4 regions of the Dryocola baronae genome follow, and region 3 is predicted to be linked to each of the others. Evidence: predicted binding sites of a transcription regulator. Region 3 holds the regulator's gene; each other region holds the start of a gene.

Region 1 (5,079 bases), 1.8 Mb from region 3:
TCTCGACTTTGAAGACATGCAGGAGCTTATCGCGCTTGATGGCGGTGAAGGATGCGCGACTAACCAGGTACTGTATCACCTGGCCTCACGCGGTATTGAGCACGACCTGCTGCCGTGGTGTCAGCAGCAAAACATGCCGGTGATGGCGTATTGCCCGCTGGCGCAGGCGGGGCGTTTACGTAGCGGGTTGATGAACCATCCTGCGCTCAACGAACTTGCCCAGCAAAAAGGCATCACCGTTGCCCAGCTCTTGCTGGCATGGGTGATAAGTCATGACGGGGTTATGGCAATCCCGAAAGCAGGCAGCGTTGCGCACGTCAAAGAGAACGCGGCGGCGCTGGGCGTGGTGCTTACGGATGAGGATAAAACGGTGATGGAAAAGGCGTTTCCGGCACCGGGCCGCAAAACGCCTTTAGATATGGTTTAGCCTTTCTTAGCCACGCGCAGGGTTGCGGCCAGGCGCGCTGGCTTATCCGCAGTGGCTTTCTGTGACGTTGTCACGCAAGCGGTTTCCACACAAACGAAGGTCTTGTAGCCGTCATCCGGCATATCGCCCATCGAGATAGACAGCGCCGGGCCTGGGTTCCAGCCGACAACGTTGCTCTGATGGTGGTGCACCACGTCAATGGTGCGCTTCAGGCTGGCGTCGTGAATGACGCTGCAGTCTTCGGCGGCCAGGTACAGGCGGTCGGTACGATCCGGGAAGGTTTGCACGCCGTCGGTCAACGCGCCTTTTTCACCACCCAGCACTTTGTCGATGTACTCGTTGCCCAGCCCGCTGACCTTAACATCGGCGATGTCGCCCACGTTGAAATAGGTGTGCAGGGCGCTTGTGGCTTCGAACTCGCCGTGGGCTTCCAGCTCCATCTCGCAGGTTTTACCCAGCTTGTAACGCGCATACAGGGTGAAGTCATGCGGCCAAAGCTTGCGGGTTTCATCATTGCTTTGCAGTTCAAAGGTCAGCGAAACGCCGTTGGCATCTTCATTATGGGCGCTCAGCGTCCATGGCAGGTTACGCGCGAAGCCGTGAGCGGGCAGGCCTTCCTGCTCGGCCGGGCCAAACCAGGGCCAGCAGATCGGCACGCCGCCGCGCAGCGCTTTACCGTGCTGGAAGGGAGTGTTGTTGCTCAGCCACAGGACTTCTTCTTCACCGGCAGGTTTCCATGAGAGCAGATGCGCCCCCTGGAGAGCGACGGAAGCACGAACCTGCGGATGGTCGATAACAATCACTTCCAGTTGATCAAGCTGACGACGGGAGAGGACAGGGGTGATTTGTTCAATAACCGGAAGGGCAAAAATTTTAGTAATCATTGACTCAACCTATATATCGAAAAGGCAAAAAAAAAGCGACCACGAATGGTCGCCTTATGGATTAACTGCTCATCTCAACTTATTTGGAGATGTGTGCAATCAGGTCCAGTACTTTGTTGGAGTAGCCAGTTTCGTTGTCGTACCAGGAAACCAGTTTCACAAAGTTGTCGTTCAGTGCGATACCAGCTTTAGCATCGAACACGGAAGTGCAAACTTCGCCGTTGAAATCGGTAGATACAACGTCGTCTTCGGTGTAACCCAGAACGCCTTTCATTGCGCCTTCAGAAGCCGCTTTGATTGCTTTCTTGATTTCTTCGTAAGACGCTGCTTTTTCCAGACGAACGGTCAGGTCAACAACAGACACGTTTGGAGTTGGAACGCGGAACGCCATACCAGTCAGTTTGCCGTTCAGCTCTGGCAGTACAACGCCTACAGCTTTAGCAGCACCGGTAGAAGAAGGGATGATGTTCTGAGCTGCGCCGCGGCCGCCGCGCCAGTCTTTGTGAGACGGGCCATCAACAGTTTTCTGAGTAGCGGTGGTAGCGTGAACGGTGGTCATCAGGCCTTCAACGATACCGAAGTTGTCGTTGATAACTTTAGCCAGTGGAGCCAGGCAGTTGGTGGTGCAAGATGCGTTAGAAACGATATCCTGGCCAGCATATTTTTCAAAGTTAGCACCACGAACGAACATTGGGGTGTTGTCTTTGGAAGGACCAGTCAGAACGACTTTCTTAGCGCCAGCGGTGATGTGCTTACGCGCAGTTTCGTCGGTCAGGAACAGACCAGTTGCTTCAGCAACTACGTCAACGTTAACTTCGTTCCATTTCAGGTTAGCCGGGTCACGTTCTGCGGTAACACGGATAGTTTTGCCGTTAACAACCAGGTGGCCGTCTTTAACTTCTACAGTGCCGTTGAAACGACCGTGAGTGGAGTCGTACTTCAGCATGTAAGCCATGTAGTCAGCGTCTAACAGGTCGTTGATTGCAACGATCTCGATGTCAGAACGTTCCTGTGCAGCACGGAAAACAATACGGCCGATACGGCCAAAACCGTTGATACCTACTTTGATAGTCATATATTCCACCAGCTATTTGTTAGTGAATAAAAGGTTGGCTGTAAAATTACAAAAACCTTACGCAGCGTCAAGCGGAATCGTGTCAATCATTGCGACAAATCAATCCTGTGGACATCAATTGTACGATAAAACCACTTAACCTTTCCCTTTAGGCTTTTGACCATATGGGGACGGTTTCTGGAATTCTAAAGGGCAAAATCAACAAGAATGTGACATGGGTCACAATTAATGCCGAGCCAGAAATTCAGGGCTAAGTTTAGAACAAAAAGCTGCACGGTGTTGTTAATTTTTTGTTAGAATCATGCTGTTATCAGTCACCGTAGCAACTGCACGAGATGTACGCATATGGCTAACCAATTACCCCCTGATTCAGCGAAGAAAAACCTTAACGAGATGCAGTATTACGTCACGCAGGAACATGGCACAGAGCCGCCGTTCTCGGGGCGTCTATTGCACAACAAGCGCGATGGCATCTACCACTGCCTGGTTTGCGATGCCGCACTGTTCAAATCTGAAACCAAGTACGACTCCGGCTGCGGCTGGCCGAGCTTCTACGAGCCGGTAAGCGACGAGGCTATCCGTTATATCAAAGATTTTTCACACGGCATGGAGCGGGTAGAGATCCGCTGCGGCAACTGCGAAGCGCATCTGGGGCACGTTTTCCCAGACGGGCCGCAGCCTACGGGCGAACGCTACTGCGTTAACTCCGCGTCGCTAAGCTTCACCGATGACCAGAACGGTGAGCAAACTAAAGGTTGAAAAATCGATTCAGCAAATTATTCCACAGGAAGCTGCTCGTATGATGAATTTGGATGAAATGTTGGCCGTCATGACGCCTGAAATTTATCAGCGCCTGGTCACGGCGGTAGAGTTAGGCAAGTGGCCCGACGGCGTTGCGCTTACGCCGGATCAGAAAGAAAACAGCCTGCAGTTAGTGATGATGTGGCAGACGCGTCACAACGTTGATGCCCAGCATATGACTATCGGCACCGACGGCAACATCGTGATGAAAAGCAAGCAACAGCTGAAAGCGGAGTTCGGCATTGAACCTGCGCCGATTATGACGGTGAAGCTTTAGTTCGGACTAAGCATGGATAGGGCGGGTAAGCTTGCGCCACCCGCCGCCGCCGTTATTGATGCTCGGTCTTAATCCCCAGCGTTTCGGCCAGCTGCTTCGCTAGCTGGTTATTATCATCCGCTCCGTATTCCCAGAACATCGCACCGCCCAGCCCCTTACTTTTGATGTACTCCGCCTTCACCGCCACGGATTTTGGATTCTCGTACGAAATAGCAAACAGGTCTTTGCCTTCCGCATTTTTCATCGTCAGGTACGGCACCTTCGCGTCGTCGTCCCAGCGTTCGGTAAAGCGCTTCTGCGGATCGTTCAGCAGCTTGCTCACAATGTCGTTGTACTTGAAGTAGCTGTCCTTGGTGAGGTCCAGACCATAGGACATAAACACGGCTTTCTCCGGCGCGCCGAAGTAGGGCTGGGTGACCGGATTTTTAGCCGCATCCGGCTTATCCCAGTCGATACCCGGCTCGGTCGCGCGTTTTGGCACGCGGCCATAGAAGCCGATGCCGAGATTCATCTGCGCAGGCTTGAGGCCCGCCGCAATGTAGTTGTTGACCACATAATCCGCGCTGTATTTATCCGCCGCCGCCACCGTCGGCCAGGCCTTTGAGTCATACAGGTTGGCGTTGAAATACTGCGTGCCGTATGCCATGTCGTAGGTCATCAGGTTGATGTAGTCCAGCGCCGGGGCGATAGCCTTTACATCCACCCACTCGGTTGGGCTTTTCACGTTGGCACCCACGGCGATAGTCAGCAGCTTCTCTTTGCCCAACGCCTGGCGCAGCTCGTTAAGCAGGGCGGTGAAGTTGTCGCGGTCTGCTGCGGTGGCGTCCACAAGGCCCCACGCGCCGTTAATCGGGTACTCCCAGTCTAAGTCGATGCCGTCCAGGCCGTAGCGCTTGATCACCTCCTGAGCAGAGCGGATAAATACGGCGCGGCTTTCCGGACTAGCCGCAGCGCCAGAGAATCCGCGAGCGCCCCAGCCTCCCACGGACAGCAACACTTTCAGCTGCGGGTTCTGCTTACGCAGGTCGGGCACCTTTTCCAGGTCGGACATAACCTTTGGCGAGAGCCAAATCTGATGCAGCTTCGTGGCGTCTTTCAGCGCGGCGTTGGTTTCGCCCTTTTCATCGTTGTAAATCAGGCCAAACGAGTAGTTGAGATGGGTAATCTGGCGGACATCAAGCTTGTTGATATCGCCCCCAGGCCCTGCGGTAACGTCGCCGCCGCCGTTAAAATAACCCACTGATAGATATTCAGCGGCGTGGGCGGCACCCGCACAGGCGAGCTGGATAACTGCCAGCAGCGGCAGCAGTTTGCGCGTAAACTTCATAGCAATTCCTCTTTGACAGACAATATTGGAAACGCCTCAGGCGAGGCAAACTCAGCTAAGACGCTGAATAAGTAAGCAAGTCGATTATGAGAGCGCTCTCAGCGAAGGGCGAGCAAATAAAGTCCAAAATGAGAGCCGAATCGAGAAAGAGGTGGCGGGGGCTGCGTAGTTGTCGCTCGGATATTCATCGCGTCCCCCGTTCTTGCTGACGGACAACGCTTTTTTTGTAGGTCGGATAAGCGAAGCGCCGTCCGACATTTCTGACGGAAGGCGCATGTGTTGTAGGTC
Region 2 (5,079 bases), 3.0 Mb from region 3:
GCGTCGTGGAGCCGGGGCAGCGCCTGCGCGAAGTCTGGCTGCCGGAAAACGGCGAAGGCTGGTACGACTATTACACCGGCCAGTGGTTTAGCGGCGGGCAAAACGTTGTGCTCGACGCCCCGCTTGAGCGCCTGCCGCTGCTGGTTCGCGCCGGTGCAGCCCTGCCGCACAGCGCGCGCATTACGCACGTGGATGCCAAAGCCGACGACGTGCGCGAGCTGAAAATCTTCCCGCTACGCGGCACGGGCGTTTCGCACGGCAGCCTGTTTGAAGACGACGGCGAGTCCTGGGGATATAAAGAAGGCAATGCGCTGTGGCTGGATTGGGAAATTGCCTGCTCCGCCGAGGAAATCAGCGTGACGTTCAGCCGCAAAGGCCATTATCAACCGGCGTGGAAAGAACTGACGCTGACGCTGCCTGCGGGCGAGACACGGCGTTTGGTGGTGGACGGCGTGGCGCAGGAGAGTTGGAAGCTGTAGGTCGGATAAGCGTTAGCGCCATCCGACATCGCTGCAAAAAAACCGCCGAATTCGGCGGTTTTTTCTTTTAACCATCAATCCCTTTACTGCGCAGGTAATCTTCGTACCCGCCGGTAAAGTCGATGACGCGCTCAGGCGTGATTTCAATGACGCGGGTCGCCAGCGAGCTTACGAACTCACGGTCGTGAGAAACGAAGATCAGCGTGCCCGGGTACATTTCCAGCGCCATGTTCAGCGATTCGATGGATTCCATGTCCAGGTGGTTGGTAGGTTCATCCATTACCAGCACGTTCGGGCGTTCCATCATCAGCTTGCCGAACAGCATGCGGCCTTTTTCACCACCGGAAAGCACTTTGGCTGGTTTTTTGATGTCGTCCTGGCTGAACAGCAGACGGCCAAGGATGCTGCGCACCGCCTGCTCGTCGTCGCCCTCTTGCTTCCACTGGCTCATCCAGTCGAAGACGGTGAGATCGTTTTCAAACTCGTATTCGTGATCCTGCGCGTAGTAGCCGATCTGCGCGTTTTCGGACCATTTTACGGCACCCGCGTCCGGCGCTAATTCGCCGACCAGGGTTTTCAGGAAGGTGGATTTACCCACGCCGTTGGTGCCCAGCACCGCGAGTTTTTCACCCACTTCGAGCAGCATGTTGACGCCTTTGAACAGCGGGCCTTCATCAAAGCCTTTCGCCAGCGCTTCCACTTCCAGCGCGTTGCGGAACAGCTTCTTGTCCTGTTCGAAACGGATGAACGGGTTCTGACGGCTGGAGGCCTTCACTTCGTCGAGCTTGATTTTGTCAATCTGACGGGCGCGTGAGGTCGCCTGGCGTGATTTCGAGGCGTTGGCGCTAAAGCGGCTGACGAAGGATTGCAGGTCGGCAATCTGGGCTTTTTTCTTCGCGTTGTCGGCCAGCAGGCGTTCACGGGCCTGGGTTGCCGCCGTCATGTACTCGTCGTAGTTGCCCGGATACACGCGCAGCTCGCCGTAGTCCAGATCCGCCATGTGGGTACAAACCATGTTCAGGAAGTGACGGTCGTGCGAGATGATGATCATGGTGCTGTTGCGCTCGTTGAGCACGGTTTCCAGCCAGCGAATGGTGTCGATATCGAGGTTGTTCGTCGGTTCATCGAGCAGCAGGATGTCCGGATTTGAGAACAGCGCCTGCGCCAGCAGCACGCGCAGCTTCCAGCCGGGTGCGACTTCGCTCATCGGGCCGTAATGCTGTTCTACCGGAATGCCGACGCCCAGCAGCAGTTCACCCGCGCGAGCTTCTGCGGTGTAGCCGTCCATTTCGCCATATTTGGTTTCGAGATCGGCAACTTTATAGCCGTCTTCTTCGCTCATCTCTGGCTGCGCGTAAATGCGGTCGCGCTCTTCTTTTACTTCCCAGAGTTCTGCGTGGCCCATGATCACGGTGTCGAGCACGGTGAATTTTTCAAAGGCGAACTGATCCTGGCGCAGCTTACCGATGCGCTCGTTCGGATCGAGTGATACGTTGCCCAGGGTCGGGTCTAAATCACCGCCGAGGATCTTCATAAAGGTGGACTTACCGCTACCGTTAGCGCCAATCAGGCCGTAGCGATTGCCGCCGCCAAATTTGACGGAGATGTTTTCAAACAGCGGCTTACTGCCGAACTGCATAGTGACGTTACTGGAAACTAGCACAAAGATGTCCTGATAAAAGAAGTGATGTAATTTGTGATATCGGGCACAGTATGCCATAAGTGCGCATGAGGATCGCGTTGCTTATGTATTGTCTATTATGTAATCAATGTGAAAAAAGTGTGATTTAATCCACATCTGATTTCCCAGAAAGATGCAATGCACATATAATGCGCGGCTGAACCCCATCTGATTCCTAACCAACTAGCCTGTGTGGCCATAAATACTTCGCACAACATGAATATAAAATTACGCTCGATTTTACTGGCATTTGTGGCTGTCGTGTCTTTTAGCAAAACAGCTTCCGCCGTGACCTATCCCCTGCCAACCGATGGCAGCCGTCTGATTGGTCAAAACCAGGTCATTACCATTCCTGAAGGTAGCACCGCGCCGCTGGAAGAGTTTGCAGCGCAGTACCAGATGGGTCTTTCCAACATGCTTGAAGCCAACCCAGGCGTCGATCCGTATCTGCCAAAGCCTGGCACCATCCTGAACATTCCGCAGCAGCTCATCCTGCCGGATACCGTTCATGAAGGCATCGTGATTAACAGCGCTGAAATGCGCCTCTACTATTATCCGAAAGACACCAACACGGTTATCGTGCTGCCTATCGGTATCGGCCAGCTGGGTAAAGACACCCCGATCAACTGGACGACAAAAGTAGAGCGTAAAAAAGCCGGCCCAACCTGGACGCCAACGGCCAAAATGCACGCGGAATACGCGGCAGCCGGTACGCCACTGCCAGCCGTAGTGCCAGCCGGTCCGGACAACCCTATGGGCCTGTACGCGCTGTACATTGGCCGCCTGTATGCTATTCACGGTACCAATGCCAACTTTGGTATCGGCCTGCGCGTCAGCCACGGCTGCGTGCGTCTGCGTAACGAAGACATCAAGTTCCTGTTCGAGAACGTGCCGGTCGGCACCCGCGTACAGTTTATTGATGAGCCGGTGAAAGCCACCGTTGAGCCAGACGGCACGCGCTACATCGAGGTTCACAACCCGCTGTCCACCACCGAAGCGCAGTTCAACTCTGACGAGATTGTGCCAATCAATCTGACCAGCAGCGTGACGGCGATTACCGCTCAGCCGGACGTTGACACCAACGTGGTGGATCAGGCGATCAAAGACCGTTCCGGTATGCCGGTACGCTTGAACTAAGCGATTGACCTCCGGCGGGCGGCGCTACGCATGCCTGCCCATGCACGTTAAGGCGACCTTCTCAGGTCGCCTTTTTTATTTCCCTGTCTAATTGCCCAATCAATTCTGGAACCTTCATTTCTGGAATATTTGGTATGCTCATAAGTCATGATGTGATCGGTAGCACAATTTTAAGTTTAATTGTATGATGAATGCGTTTCTTAAAGGGTCATCTCCATGCGTAACACACTCACCATTGTCTGGCAGTATCTGCGGTCTTTTATCTTAATTTACCTGTGCTTATATGCCGGTATCGCTATCGCGTCACTGCTTCCTATCGCCATTCCGGGCAGCATTATCGGCATGCTGATTTTATTCGTGCTGCTGTCGCTGCAAATCATGCCCGCGAAGTGGGTCAAGCCCAGCTGCCACCTGCTGATTCGCTATATGGCGCTGCTGTTCGTGCCGATAGGCGTTGGCGTTATGCAGTATTACGAGGTGCTGAAGGCGCAGTTTGGCCCGGTGGTGGTGTCCTGTTTTATCAGCACGCTGGTGGTACTTATTATCGTGAGCTGGAGTTCCCATCTCGTTCACGGCGAACGCAAGATTGTCGGTGAGAGCGAGGCTGACAAAAAATGATGCAATCTATCTGGTGGTCCCTGCCGTTAACGCTGCTGGTGTTTTTTGGCGCACGCAGGCTTGGCGCGCGTTTTAAATCGCCGCTGCTCAATCCGCTGCTGGTTTCGATGGTGGTGATCATCCCTATTCTGATCTTCACCGGCGTGTCTTACACGAGCTACTTTAAGGGCAGCGAGGTGCTGAATGACCTGCTGCAACCCGCCGTCGTGGCACTCGCCTTTCCGCTCTATGAGCAGCTGCACCAGATCCGGGCGCGCTGGAAATCCATCATCACAATCTGCTTTATCGGCAGCATGGTGGCGATGATAAGCGGTACCGCCATTGCGCTGTACATGGGGGCAACGCCTGAGATTGCGGCCTCCGTCCTGCCAAAATCCGTGACGACGCCGATTGCGATGGCCGTAGGCGGCAGCATCGGCGGCATCCCGGCCATCAGCGCGGTTTGCGTGATCTTCGTTGGGATTTTGGGCGCGGTGTTCGGCCACAGCCTGCTGAACCTAATGCGTATTTCCACCAAGGCTTCACGCGGCCTGGCGATGGGCACGGCCTCTCACGCTTTGGGCACCGCCCGCTGCGCCGAGCTTGATTTTCAGGAAGGCGCGTTTAGCTCGTTGGCGCTGGTGATTTGCGGGATCATGACGTCGCTTATCGCCCCGTTCCTTTTCCCGGTGATTCTGGCGCTGTTTCGTTAAAACTTGCGAGAGATCGCGCATTTTCATTTTTTATTTCATTCGTTGCATTTGCAATTAGATACGGATCACATATAAAGCCTCTATAGCGCCGTACACTACGGCTCCAATACCTATTAGAGGCTAAGAAACATGCGTTCTCGTTTTCATGCTGCTTTCACTCAGCTCCCGGCTTCGCTGCAGGCGGCCCTGCAATCCCTGCTCGCCGATGACCATTTCCCGGCCATGTTCGGCGCGCAGGAAGTAGAGGCGCTGAAAAAGCAGACGGGCCTGGATGATGATGCGCTGGCTTTCGCGCTGCTCCCGCTTGCTGCCTCATGTGCCCGTGCGGAACTCTCTAATTTCAACGTCGGTGCCGTTGCACGAGGCGTCAGCGGTAATCTCTATTTCGGCGCGAATATGGAATTTGCTGGCACCACCATGCAGCAAACGGTTCACGCCGAGCAAAGCTCCATCACCCACGCCTGGATGCGCG
Region 3 (5,079 bases):
CGCCATGCCACTGACGAAATGGTGTGCATGGTGTTGAGGTGCCCCAGAACCCGCTGTAAATGCTGTTCCATCGTGCTTAGCGGCCCGGTCGGCAGCGCCTCTGAATCCAGAATCACCGCGTCTTTCGTTTCCCCCGGTCCGTCATATTCCAGACGCTGCTGGCACCTTTGCAGCGCGACTTCACAGGCTTGCAGGTAGCGCTGCGCCAGGTCCGGCGTCAGCATATTGTGCTCGCGGGCAAGCGTCGTCATCGCGTTGATATGCTCGACGATAAACTGGCTGTGCGTCACCCATAGCTTCATGTCATCCAGATAGTGCGAGTTGAAGCCCGGCTCCTGCATCGCCTGGTTGAGCGAGTTAAACAACGCGTTGTGCGCCTGGTTGACCTTCATGCGCTGCCAGGCCAGCGGCGTCGGCTGCGGGTCGTGGCTTAGGATCAGCCGTATTGCTTCCTGGTCGGTTTCCAGCGCGTCGTGGGCGTTCTGGCGCAGCAGGCCGCTTTGCCACTGCGGCCACAGCCAGATCATGCCGCCAAAGGCAATCAGGCAGCCGAGCAGGGTATCGATCAGACGCGGCACGATGTATTGCTCGGCGCTAAGCGTAATCAGCTGCAGCGTGTATACCGCGGTGACGGTAAAGCCGATGGTGGCCCAGCCGTAGCTTTTGCGGATAAACAGGTAGCTCACCAGCGTAATGAGCAGCATCGCCACCAGCGTGTAGCTTTCCGGAACGTGGAAGTGGAGAGTGATCCCGGCAATCGTCAGGCCCGCCATGGTGCCCGCCGAACGGTGCAGAATCCGCACGCGCGTCGCGCCATAGCCGTTTTGCGTGACGAACATGATGGTCATCAGGATCCAGTAGGGCTTGGGCAGATGTAAAGATGCGCCCAGCAGGCTGGCGACGGTGAGCATGACGCCCAGCCGTGCGGCGTTGCGCAGCGCCGCCGATTTGAAGGAGAGATAGCTTTTTAGCGCGGGCCACAGCGGCAGGCGGCGCTGGCGATCTTCCATCAGATCGCGGACGTATAAAGGGCGCTGGGTGCGCAGCACGCGCGCGATACGGCTGAAGTGGTAGTGGCAGAATTGCCCGACCGGGTTGTCCGGGTTTTGGCGGGCGATTTTTTCCAGCGCCGCGATCTGTTTATCCATATCAAAGCGTCTGGGGTAGCGGTGATAAAGGATGTCGTCCGCCAGCACGCGCAGGCGAGACGCGATGGTTTGCGCGTTCCAGCGGATCACCGCTTCGGCGTGGCTTTGTTCAACGAGTTTCTGCACCTCTTCGGGCTGGTGCAGGCTGACGGAGATGTGCTCCTGGAGGTCGAGCGCCACCTGGAAAGCGCGCAGCAGGCGTTTGTAGCCGTTCTGCTGGTTAGCCGCCAGCATGTGCAGCTGCTGATAGCAGACGGTAATCAGATCGACGGCTTTTTGCTGGCGGGCCAGCAGCGGGGGCAGCGCCTTTTCCGGATCGGTGTGCTGCGTCAGCATGCCGTATTTTGCTTCGCAGTATTCGGCAAGCTGGCGGTAGAGCAGGCTCAGGGATTCGCGAAGCGGCTGCTCGCGCCACATCCAGAACCAGAACCAGTTAAAGACGCCGTACCAGATGGTGCCGGAAACATACAGCAGCATCGGTTTCCAGATAGGCATGTTCCCGGCCATGCTGAGGGTGAAGATCGCCGCAATCAGCGAGGCGGGGAGCAGGCGGGCGTGCAGGGCGCTGATTTCCGCGGTTACCCCGAGCATCAGCGCCATCACCATCAGAATTATGGGCAGCGGGATCGAGGTGTAGAGCAGAAGAAGCTGCATGATCAGGCTGCTGAGCGCAAACAGGCTGCCGCCGATAATCAGCCGCTTGAAGAAGCGTCGATGGGGGGTGTCCAGGCCAGCAATGTTGCAGCAGGCGGGAACTAACGAGAAAAGCAGGCCGTTTTGCAGGCTGCCCAGCACCAGGCCGACGGCCACGGGTAAACATAACACCAGCGTCTGACGCAGTGCGTAGTTAACCTCAGGATGATAAATAAGTCGGCGCCACATAGACTCGTCATACTTCAAGTTACAGGGGTGTTGGCTGCACTCACTCGCCCCGGTCACTTACTGGAGTAAGCTCCTGGGGACTCCCTCCCTTGCCGCCGACCTGTAACTCGAATTATTTAGAGCGGGCAAAGGGAGTTTTAGAGACAAAAAAGGCGTATTGCCGAAGCGATACGCCTTTTTGGAAACGGAAATTAACGAGTACCGTAAACGACGATCGTTTTACCGTGCGCGGAGATCAGATTTTGATCTTCCAGCATTTTCAGAATGCGGCCTACGGTTTCACGGGAGCAACCCACGATCTGACCGATTTCCTGGCGGGTGATTTTAATCTGCATACCGTCCGGGTGGGTCATGGCGTCTGGCTGTTTCGCAAGGTTCAGCAGCGTTTGAGCGATACGGCCGGTTACGTCGAGGAAGGCAAGGTTGCCCACTTTCTCTGACGTGACCTGCAGGCGACGGGCCATCTGGGAAGAGAGGCGCATCAGGATGTCTGGGTTAACCTGGATAAGCTGGCGGAATTTTTTATAGGAAATTTCAGCCACTTCGCACGCGGTTTTCGCGCGAACCCAGGCACTGCGCTCCTGGCCTTCTTCAAACAGGCCTAATTCACCGATGAAGTCACCCTGGTTCAGATAGGAGAGGATCATTTCCTTGCCCTCTTCATCTTTGATCAGCACGGCCACGGAGCCTTTGACGATGTAGTACAGCGTCTCTGCTTTTTCACCCTGGTGAATCAGCGTGCTCTTCGATGGATACTTATGAATGTGGCAATGGGACAAGAACCATTCGAGAGTCGGGTCTGTTTGCGGTTTGCCAAGCACCATGCGCGGTTATCCTCTGTTATAAACTGGCTACCAAAGACAGGATGCAAAACCTCCTGCCCGGCGTTGCAATCGTTAGAATATTTCCCACCTGGGGGAAATGGCCAGCAAGTCAATCTTGCCGCCTGTAATTAGTGATGTCCAATGCATACATACATCACGTCAATGTATCGAATGTAGCATCCGGATTGTTTTAGCATAGCTTTTGGCAAGTGTCTCCTATTGTCTCGTTTCAGCATGACGCAGGTCGCCTTCCGTTGCGACAATTGCTGCATCCGCGTACTCTGGAAGGAAATTTCTTAACAGGAGTAAGCAAAATGCAGGCACGAGTTAAATGGGTTGAGGGGTTAACTTTCCTGGGCGAATCGGCGTCGGGTCACCAGATCCTGATGGACGGAAATTCAGGCGATAAAGCACCCAGCCCGATGGAGATGGTCCTGATGTCGGTCGGCGGCTGTAGCGCCATTGATGTGGTGTCTATTTTGCAAAAAGGCCGCCATAACGTGACGGATTGCGAAGTGAAGCTGACCTCCGAGCGCCGCGAAGAAGCGCCGCGCCTGTTCACCCACATCAATCTGCATTTCATCGTGACCGGCAAAGATCTGAAGGACAATGCCGTGTCCCGCGCCGTCGACCTGTCGGCGGAGAAGTATTGCTCGGTGGCGTTGATGCTTGAGAAAGCCGCAAACATCACGCACAGCTATGAAGTGATTGAACTGTAATACGTGTCCTGGGCGGTATTTTGCCGCCCTAAACGACTTTTCTGCCTTCCGCCAGCCGTTGCACCAGCGGCGTCATTATCAGCTCCATTGCCAGCCCCATTTTGCCCCCCGGCACCACCAACGTATTGATGTGTGAAATGAAAGAGCCTTGCAGCATCGCCAGCAGGTACGGGAAGTCGATGTTATCCAGCCCGCGGAAGTGAATCACAACGAAGCTTTCGTCCAGCGACGGAATGCCGCGCGCGGCAAACGGGTTAGAGGTGTCTACCGTCGGGACGCGCTGGAAGTTGATATGGGTGCGGGAAAACTGCGGCGTAATAAAGTTGATGTAGTCATCCATCGATCTGACCACGGAATCCATCACCGCCTCCCGTGAATGGCCGCGTTCGCTGGTGTCGCGCACCAGCTTCTGAATCCACTCCAGGTTAACGATGGGCACCACGCCGACCAGCAAATCCACATAGTTGGCTACGTCGTGCTGCGGGGTGACCACACCGCCGTGCAGCCCTTCGTAAAACAGCACGTCTGTAGGTTCAGGCAGCGGCTGCCAGGGCGTGAAAGTCCCGGGGATTTGGTTCCACGGCACGGCTTCGTCATAGGTGTGGAGATACTTGCGGGATTTCCCCTGGCCGCTGCGCCCGTATTCGGCAAACGTCTGCTCGAGCAGCCCGAAGTCATTGGCCTCTGGCCCGAAATAGCTGATGTGACGGCCCAGGTCGCGCGCTTTACGAATCGCCATGTCCATTTCTGGGCGGGTATAGCGATGGAAGCTGTCGCCTTCGACTTCGGCGGCGCGCAGGTTGAGCTGTTGAAATATCTTACGAAACGCAAGGCTTGTGGTGGTCGTTCCTGCACCGCTGGAACCCGTGACGGCAATAACCGGATGTTTGGCTGACATAAGGCAACAACTCCATGGATATTCGAAGGGACTGTCACAGCGGGTGGATGGCGAATGCACGTATCCACCCGACGAAGGGCCTGAAGATGATTTTATTGCTTTAGATTAGCCGCGAAACTGCCCGCGAGGCATGATATTTACCGTCTCATGCAGCTCTGACCACACCAGCACCGCTTCGCCGCTTTGTAGCTGTCGCTTCACGTCGGCAACCTTCTGCGACAGCGAGCGCTCTTGTTCACCATAATCTGTACCTTCGCGTAATACAAAGGATTCGATGAGATTGTCGAGGGTCTCGGCGTCAATGTCTTGCCAGGGAATAATCATCTCAGTTGTCCAGATATCTTGTTAACCAGTCAGGGATACGCTGCTCGAGCCACATTTCCGGTTTGCGCAGCGTGCCGCCCACAAAGCCGACGTGTCCGCCGTGGCTTGTGAGCTGATATTCAATATTTGCGGGTAACGATGCTTTATCAGGAATGACGTGGTGATCCATAAAGGGATCGTCTTTGGCGTGGATGATGAGCGTCGGCTTGGCGATGTCCGGCAGCAGCGGCATGGCGCTGCACTGGCGATAATAGTCCAGCGCGTCGGCAAAGCCGTGGATTTTG
Region 4 (5,079 bases), 3.2 Mb from region 3:
GGGGCGAAGGCTATAAAAAAAGGCGAATCCAATGGATTCGCCTTTTTCGTTGCGGCTTTGACTTAGAACGCGTAGTTGAAGTTCATGCCGTACAGCCAGGCTTTCCCTTCGGACTGGAAGGTGTATGGACCTTCTTTGATCTCTACGTGCTGGCCGTGCATATAGGAAACGCCCAGGTCAACGGAGGCATCTTCGTTAAACGCATAGGTGGTACCCGCGCTCAGCCACAGACGGTCCTGATCCGGAATGGAGATGGAGCGGTTTTCAGCCGGAACCGGGCTATCGTCAAATGCGATACCGGTGCGGAAGGTCCAGTTCTTATCCATAAAGTAGGTGGTACCCAGCGCAATGCGGTACGCATCTTTGAAGCTTTCATCTTTATAGAACAGCGTCTGGCCGTTGCTGCCGGTCGCTTTCAGCTCCTGGAACTGGCTCCAACTGGTGTAGGTCAGGCTGTAGTGGATAGCCCACTGCGGCGCGACTTTGTTATAGCCAGACAGTTCCCACATTTCAGGCAGGTTCAGGGTCAGAGAGCCTGGAACGGTTTGCCCGTTGGTGCCAGCCGGTAGGCCAAAATTAGACAACAATGGGTTGTAGGCGGAAGGCAGGTTGCTCTTATAGTCGCCGTCGAAGTCGATTTTTACTTCTGAACGGTAGGTAAAGCCGTAGCGGTTATCTTTATCGATTTCGTAAAGGATACCGGCGTTCCAGCCGAAGCCCCACTCGTCACCCTTCAGGTGCGCGATTTGGGTGTCGCCAGGAATCTGTGAAACCGGGCCTGCAAGCTGCGGTGGCAGCGCGCCGGAACCTGCGATCAGCTGCGGTAAATCACCGGCGTAACGTTCGATCTTCGCTTTGGCGTAAACCGCATCAAAGCCAAGGCCGAAGCTCCAGTTATTATTTAAACGGTATGCGCCGCTCAAATTCAGGTTCAGGGTCGTCAGGTCGGTTTTGCCGCCCATCGAACCGGCCGTGTAGTCATTGTTAAATTCGGTCGCGAGGCCATAGTTAGAGGTAACGGAAGCCCCCCAACCAAACTGCTCATTAATAGGCGCCACGAAATGCAGGTTTGGCACCCAGGCAGTTGGCGCAATATTGTCTGCGTCAGTGCTGCGACCGGAAGGAGAAGTACCGGAAATATTAACGTCCGGGTCAACGAACACCGCGCCGCCAGAGAAAGACGGACGGTCGAACATCATAATGGTCGCGGGGTTACGGCTGGCTGAGCCCGCATTGTCCGCCACCGCACCTTCCCCTGAATAGGCTCGGCCAAGGCCAGAGGAAGAGAACTCGTTTAATTGAAAGCCGGCTGCGTACGCCTGCGAGGAGACAATTGCCACTGCAACCGCGAGGGCTGACTTTGTAAACAGGTTTTTCTGGCTCATGACCAAAACCTCATAGATTTATTTTTATACAAACAATGTTACACACCGTAACAGGAGCGCGAATAGTAGGGGCTGATCATGTACAGAGAAAGCAGACCAGTGGCGTGAGTATAGGTCTGACCAGATGGGATGTTGCAAGTTTGTATCTAAGGTTTTTCAAGAATGATCTTAAAAACGGGATCTGCCTGGCAAAATCGCGGCCAGGGTCACTCACCCATGAGCGTGAATTTTGTTTTAGATCATTTTTAAGTGTGATTTTGGTCACTTGTGAGGCCTGACAAAATTAACGGCTGGAGTGGCTTCAACGGGGAGCGTAAAATAGACGGCAATTGTTTAATCCCTATCGCTTAAATACAGAGGAAATCATAATGAGTAAAAACACCGCTGATGAAACCCCGGTTTGCTGCTGTATTGACGTCGGTTCCATCATCGATAACACCGACTGCACCGCGACCTACAGCCGCGTTTTTGCGACCAAAGCTGAAGCTGACGAAACGCTGGCAGCGCTGAGCGCCAAAGCCCGCGACGTAGAATCCGAACCCTGCAAAATTGTGCCGCGCTATACCGAAGAAGCCGAAGGCGTGCGTCTGGATATCGATTTTGTATTCAGCTGCCAGGCTGAAACTATGATCTTCCAGCTCGGCCTGCGTTAATCTTTTTTGTTAGTTAGAGGGTGGATGGCGCCTGCGCTTATCCACCCCACCTTTCACATCAACTTCCCGAATCACCCATCCCAAAGCGTGTCCCCACTCCCAATTTTTTAGTTCGCCAGTTGGCTGGATGTAACTTTTTGGTTAAAACTATGATCAGGTCAGACCACTAGTTTACATTTTAACAGGGGAACGTTATGAGTCAGGCACTTCCGCTGGTGACCCGTCAGGGTGACCGCATTGCCATTGTCAGCGGTTTACGCACGCCCTTTGCGCGCCAGGCTACCGCTTTTCACGGCATTCCCGCTATCGATCTCGGCAATATGGTGGTCAGCGAACTGCTGGCGCGCAGCGAAATCCCCCCCGAAATCATCGAACAGCTCGTTTTCGGCCAGGTTGTGCAGATGCCGGAAGCGCCGAATATCGCGCGTGAAATTGTTCTAGGGACGGGCATGAGCGTGCATACCGATGCCTACAGCGTTAGCCGTGCCTGCGCGACCAGCTTCCAGGCGGTGGCGAACGTCGCTGAAAGCCTGATGGCCGGTACAATACGGGCGGGCATAGCGGGCGGAGCAGATTCGTCTTCGGTATTACCAATTGGCGTCAGCAAAAAACTGGGTCGCACGCTAGTCGATGTAAATAAAGCCCGCACCCTGGGCCAGAGGCTAAAGCTTTTTTCCCGCCTGCGTCCGCGCGATCTGCTTCCGGTGCCGCCAGCCGTTGCCGAGTATTCTACCGGACTGCGAATGGGCGATACCGCCGAACAGATGGCGAAAACGCACGGCATAACGCGCGAGCAGCAGGATGCCCTGGCACATCGTTCCCACGAGCGTGCGGCGCTTGCCTGGCAGGAGGGCAAGCTCACGGAAGAGGTGATGACGGCCTTTATTCCGCCGTATCGCCAGCCTTTCAGTGAAGATAACAACGTGCGCAAAGGATCGTCGCTTGCGGATTACGCGAAGCTGCGTCCGGCATTTGACCGCAAGCACGGCACGGTTACGGCGGCAAACAGCACGCCGCTGACCGACGGCGCGGCGGCGGTCATTCTGATGACGGAATCACGTGCCAAAGAGCTTGGCCTGAAACCGCTGGGCTTTTTGCGCAGCTATGCTTTTACCGCGGTCGATGTCTGGAAAGACATGCTGTTAGGCCCGGCGTGGGCAACGCCGCTGGCGCTCGAAAGGGCTGGGATCACGCTTAACGATCTCACGCTTTTTGATATGCACGAAGCCTTTGCAGCCCAGACGCTCGCCAATTTGAAAATGCTTTCCAGCGAACGATTCGCGCGTGACGTGCTGGGCCGCGCTCATGCGACCGGTGAGGTGGACGACGCTAAGTTTAACGTGCTGGGCGGCTCGATTGCCTACGGACATCCGTTCGCGGCAACCGGCGCGCGTATGATTACCCAAACTTTGCATGAGCTGCGCCGTCGCGGCGGCGGGTTCGGATTGGTGACCGCCTGTGCGGCGGGTGGCCTGGGCGCGGCCATGGTTCTGGAGGTCGAATGATGGAACAGACAAGCGCGTTCTCCCTGCATATCCGCCTTGATAACGTCGCGGTGGTGACGATTGACGTCCCCGGCGAGAAAATGAACACACTCAAGGCGTCGTTTGGCCCCGAGGTTCACGCCATCATTAAACAGGTGCGCGATAACAGCGCCCTGCAGGGGCTGGTGTTTATTTCCGGAAAGCCGGACAACTTTGTCGCCGGTGCCGATATCAACATGATCGCCGGCTGCAAAACCGCTGAAGAAGCGCAGGGTTTAGCGCGACAGGGCCAGCAGATAATGGCCGAAATCGCCGCGCTGCCGATCCCGGTGGTGGCGGCTATCCACGGTGCATGTCTGGGCGGCGGCTTAGAGCTTGCGCTGGCCTGCCATTCCCGTATCTGTACCGACGACGATAAAACCAAGCTCGGGCTGCCGGAAGTGCAGCTTGGCCTGCTGCCCGGCTCAGGCGGCACGCAGCGTTTGCCGCGTCTGGTTGGCGTTAGCAACGCGCTCGATATGATGCTCACCGGCAAGCAGCTACGCCCGCGCCAGGCGCTCAGGCTAGGCCTGGTGGACGACGTGGTGCCGCACTCGATTCTGCTTAATGCCGCCGTAGAGCTGGCGCTGAAAGGTCGCAGGCCTTCGCGCGAACTGCCGGTTCGCGAACGTATTCTGGCCGGGCCGCTGGGGCGCTCGTTGCTGTTCAATATCGTTAATAAGAAAACGGAACAGAAAACCAAAGGTAACTATCCGGCGACGCGGCGAATTATCAGCGTGGTGAAAACGGGGCTGGAACAGGGCGCGCATAGCGGTTATGAAGCGGAGGCCAAAGCCTTTGGCGAATTGGCCATGACGCCGCAGTCGGCGGCTCTACGGGGGATTTTCTTCGCCAGCACCGAGCTTAAAAAAGAACACGGCGGTGATGCCAAGCCTCGTCCGATTCGCGCGGTAGGCGTGCTGGGCGGCGGCCTGATGGGCGGCGGTATCGCTTACGTTACGGCGACCAAAGGGCGTCTGCCGGTGCGTATCAAAGATATCAGCAACGATGGGATTAACCATGCGCTGAAATACAGCTGGGATCTGCTGGATAAAAAAGTACGCCGCAGGCATTTGAAACCTGCAGAGCGCCAGCGCGAAATGGTGCGAATCTCCGGTGGAACCGATTACCACGGATTCCACGGTCGCGATATCGTGGTTGAAGCGGTGTTTGAGGATCTGGCGCTCAAACAAAAAATGGTGGCTGAAATTGAACAACACGCCGCGCCGCATACCGTTTTTGCCTCCAACACCTCTTCGTTGCCCATCGCCGACATCGCCGCGAATGCCATTCGTCCGGATCAGGTTATCGGCCTGCATTATTTCAGCCCGGTCGACAAAATGCCGCTGGTGGAGGTAATTCCCCATGCGGGCACTTCTGCGGAAACTATTTCCACGACGGTTTCCCTGGCAAAAAAACAGGGCAAAACGCCGATAGTGGTCGGCGACAGCGCTGGTTTTTACGTTAACCGCATCCTTGCGCCTTACGTAAACGAAGCGATGCGCTGCCTGGTGGAAG

The links. Region 3 encodes CRP, which controls carbon source genes, mostly activating them, when cyclic AMP is high. Its sites were predicted from a motif close to ATGTGANNNNNNTCACAT; they were not measured.
Region 1: the regulator CRP is predicted to act here: its motif matches at 2,594-2,611, upstream of msrB (peptide-methionine (R)-S-oxide reductase MsrB).
Region 2: the regulator CRP is predicted to act here: its motif matches at 2,260-2,277, upstream of ldtB (L,D-transpeptidase).
Region 4: the regulator CRP is predicted to act here: its motif matches at 1,635-1,652, upstream of ACSPHG_RS06990 (YfcZ/YiiS family protein).

What each region holds. Positions count from the first base shown of each region.
Region 1 is NZ_JBINNY010000001.1:2,871,664-2,876,742, reverse strand. Features, by position in the region: gene ACSPHG_RS13560 (aldo/keto reductase) at 1-427, shown strand, start outside; gene ACSPHG_RS13555 (D-hexose-6-phosphate mutarotase) at 424-1,311, opposite strand; gene gapA (glyceraldehyde-3-phosphate dehydrogenase) at 1,391-2,386, opposite strand; gene msrB (peptide-methionine (R)-S-oxide reductase MsrB) at 2,732-3,145, shown strand; gene ACSPHG_RS13540 (YeaC family protein) at 3,189-3,464, shown strand; gene chiD (chitinase ChiD) at 3,517-4,791, opposite strand.
Region 2 is NZ_JBINNY010000001.1:1,635,709-1,640,787, reverse strand. Features, by position in the region: gene ACSPHG_RS07685 (glycoside hydrolase family 31 protein) at 1-479, shown strand, start outside; gene ACSPHG_RS07680 (ABC-F family ATPase) at 547-2,142, opposite strand; gene ldtB (L,D-transpeptidase) at 2,377-3,297, shown strand; gene ACSPHG_RS07670 (CidA/LrgA family protein) at 3,514-3,915, shown strand; gene ACSPHG_RS07665 (CidB/LrgB family autolysis modulator) at 3,912-4,607, shown strand; gene cdd (cytidine deaminase) at 4,737-5,079, shown strand, end outside.
Region 3 is NZ_JBINNY010000001.1:4,632,032-4,637,110, reverse strand. Features, by position in the region: gene ACSPHG_RS22005 (YccS/YhfK family putative transporter) at 1-2,030, opposite strand, end outside; gene crp (cAMP-activated global transcriptional regulator CRP) at 2,222-2,854, opposite strand; gene ACSPHG_RS21995 (OsmC family protein) at 3,169-3,573, shown strand; gene ACSPHG_RS21990 (phosphoribulokinase) at 3,602-4,471, opposite strand; gene ACSPHG_RS21985 (YheU family protein) at 4,577-4,795, opposite strand; gene ACSPHG_RS21980 (hydrolase) at 4,797-5,079, opposite strand, start outside.
Region 4 is NZ_JBINNY010000001.1:1,478,814-1,483,892, forward strand. Features, by position in the region: gene fadL (long-chain fatty acid transporter FadL) at 63-1,385, opposite strand; gene ACSPHG_RS06990 (YfcZ/YiiS family protein) at 1,754-2,038, shown strand; gene fadI (acetyl-CoA C-acyltransferase FadI) at 2,233-3,543, shown strand; gene fadJ (fatty acid oxidation complex subunit alpha FadJ) at 3,543-5,079, shown strand, end outside.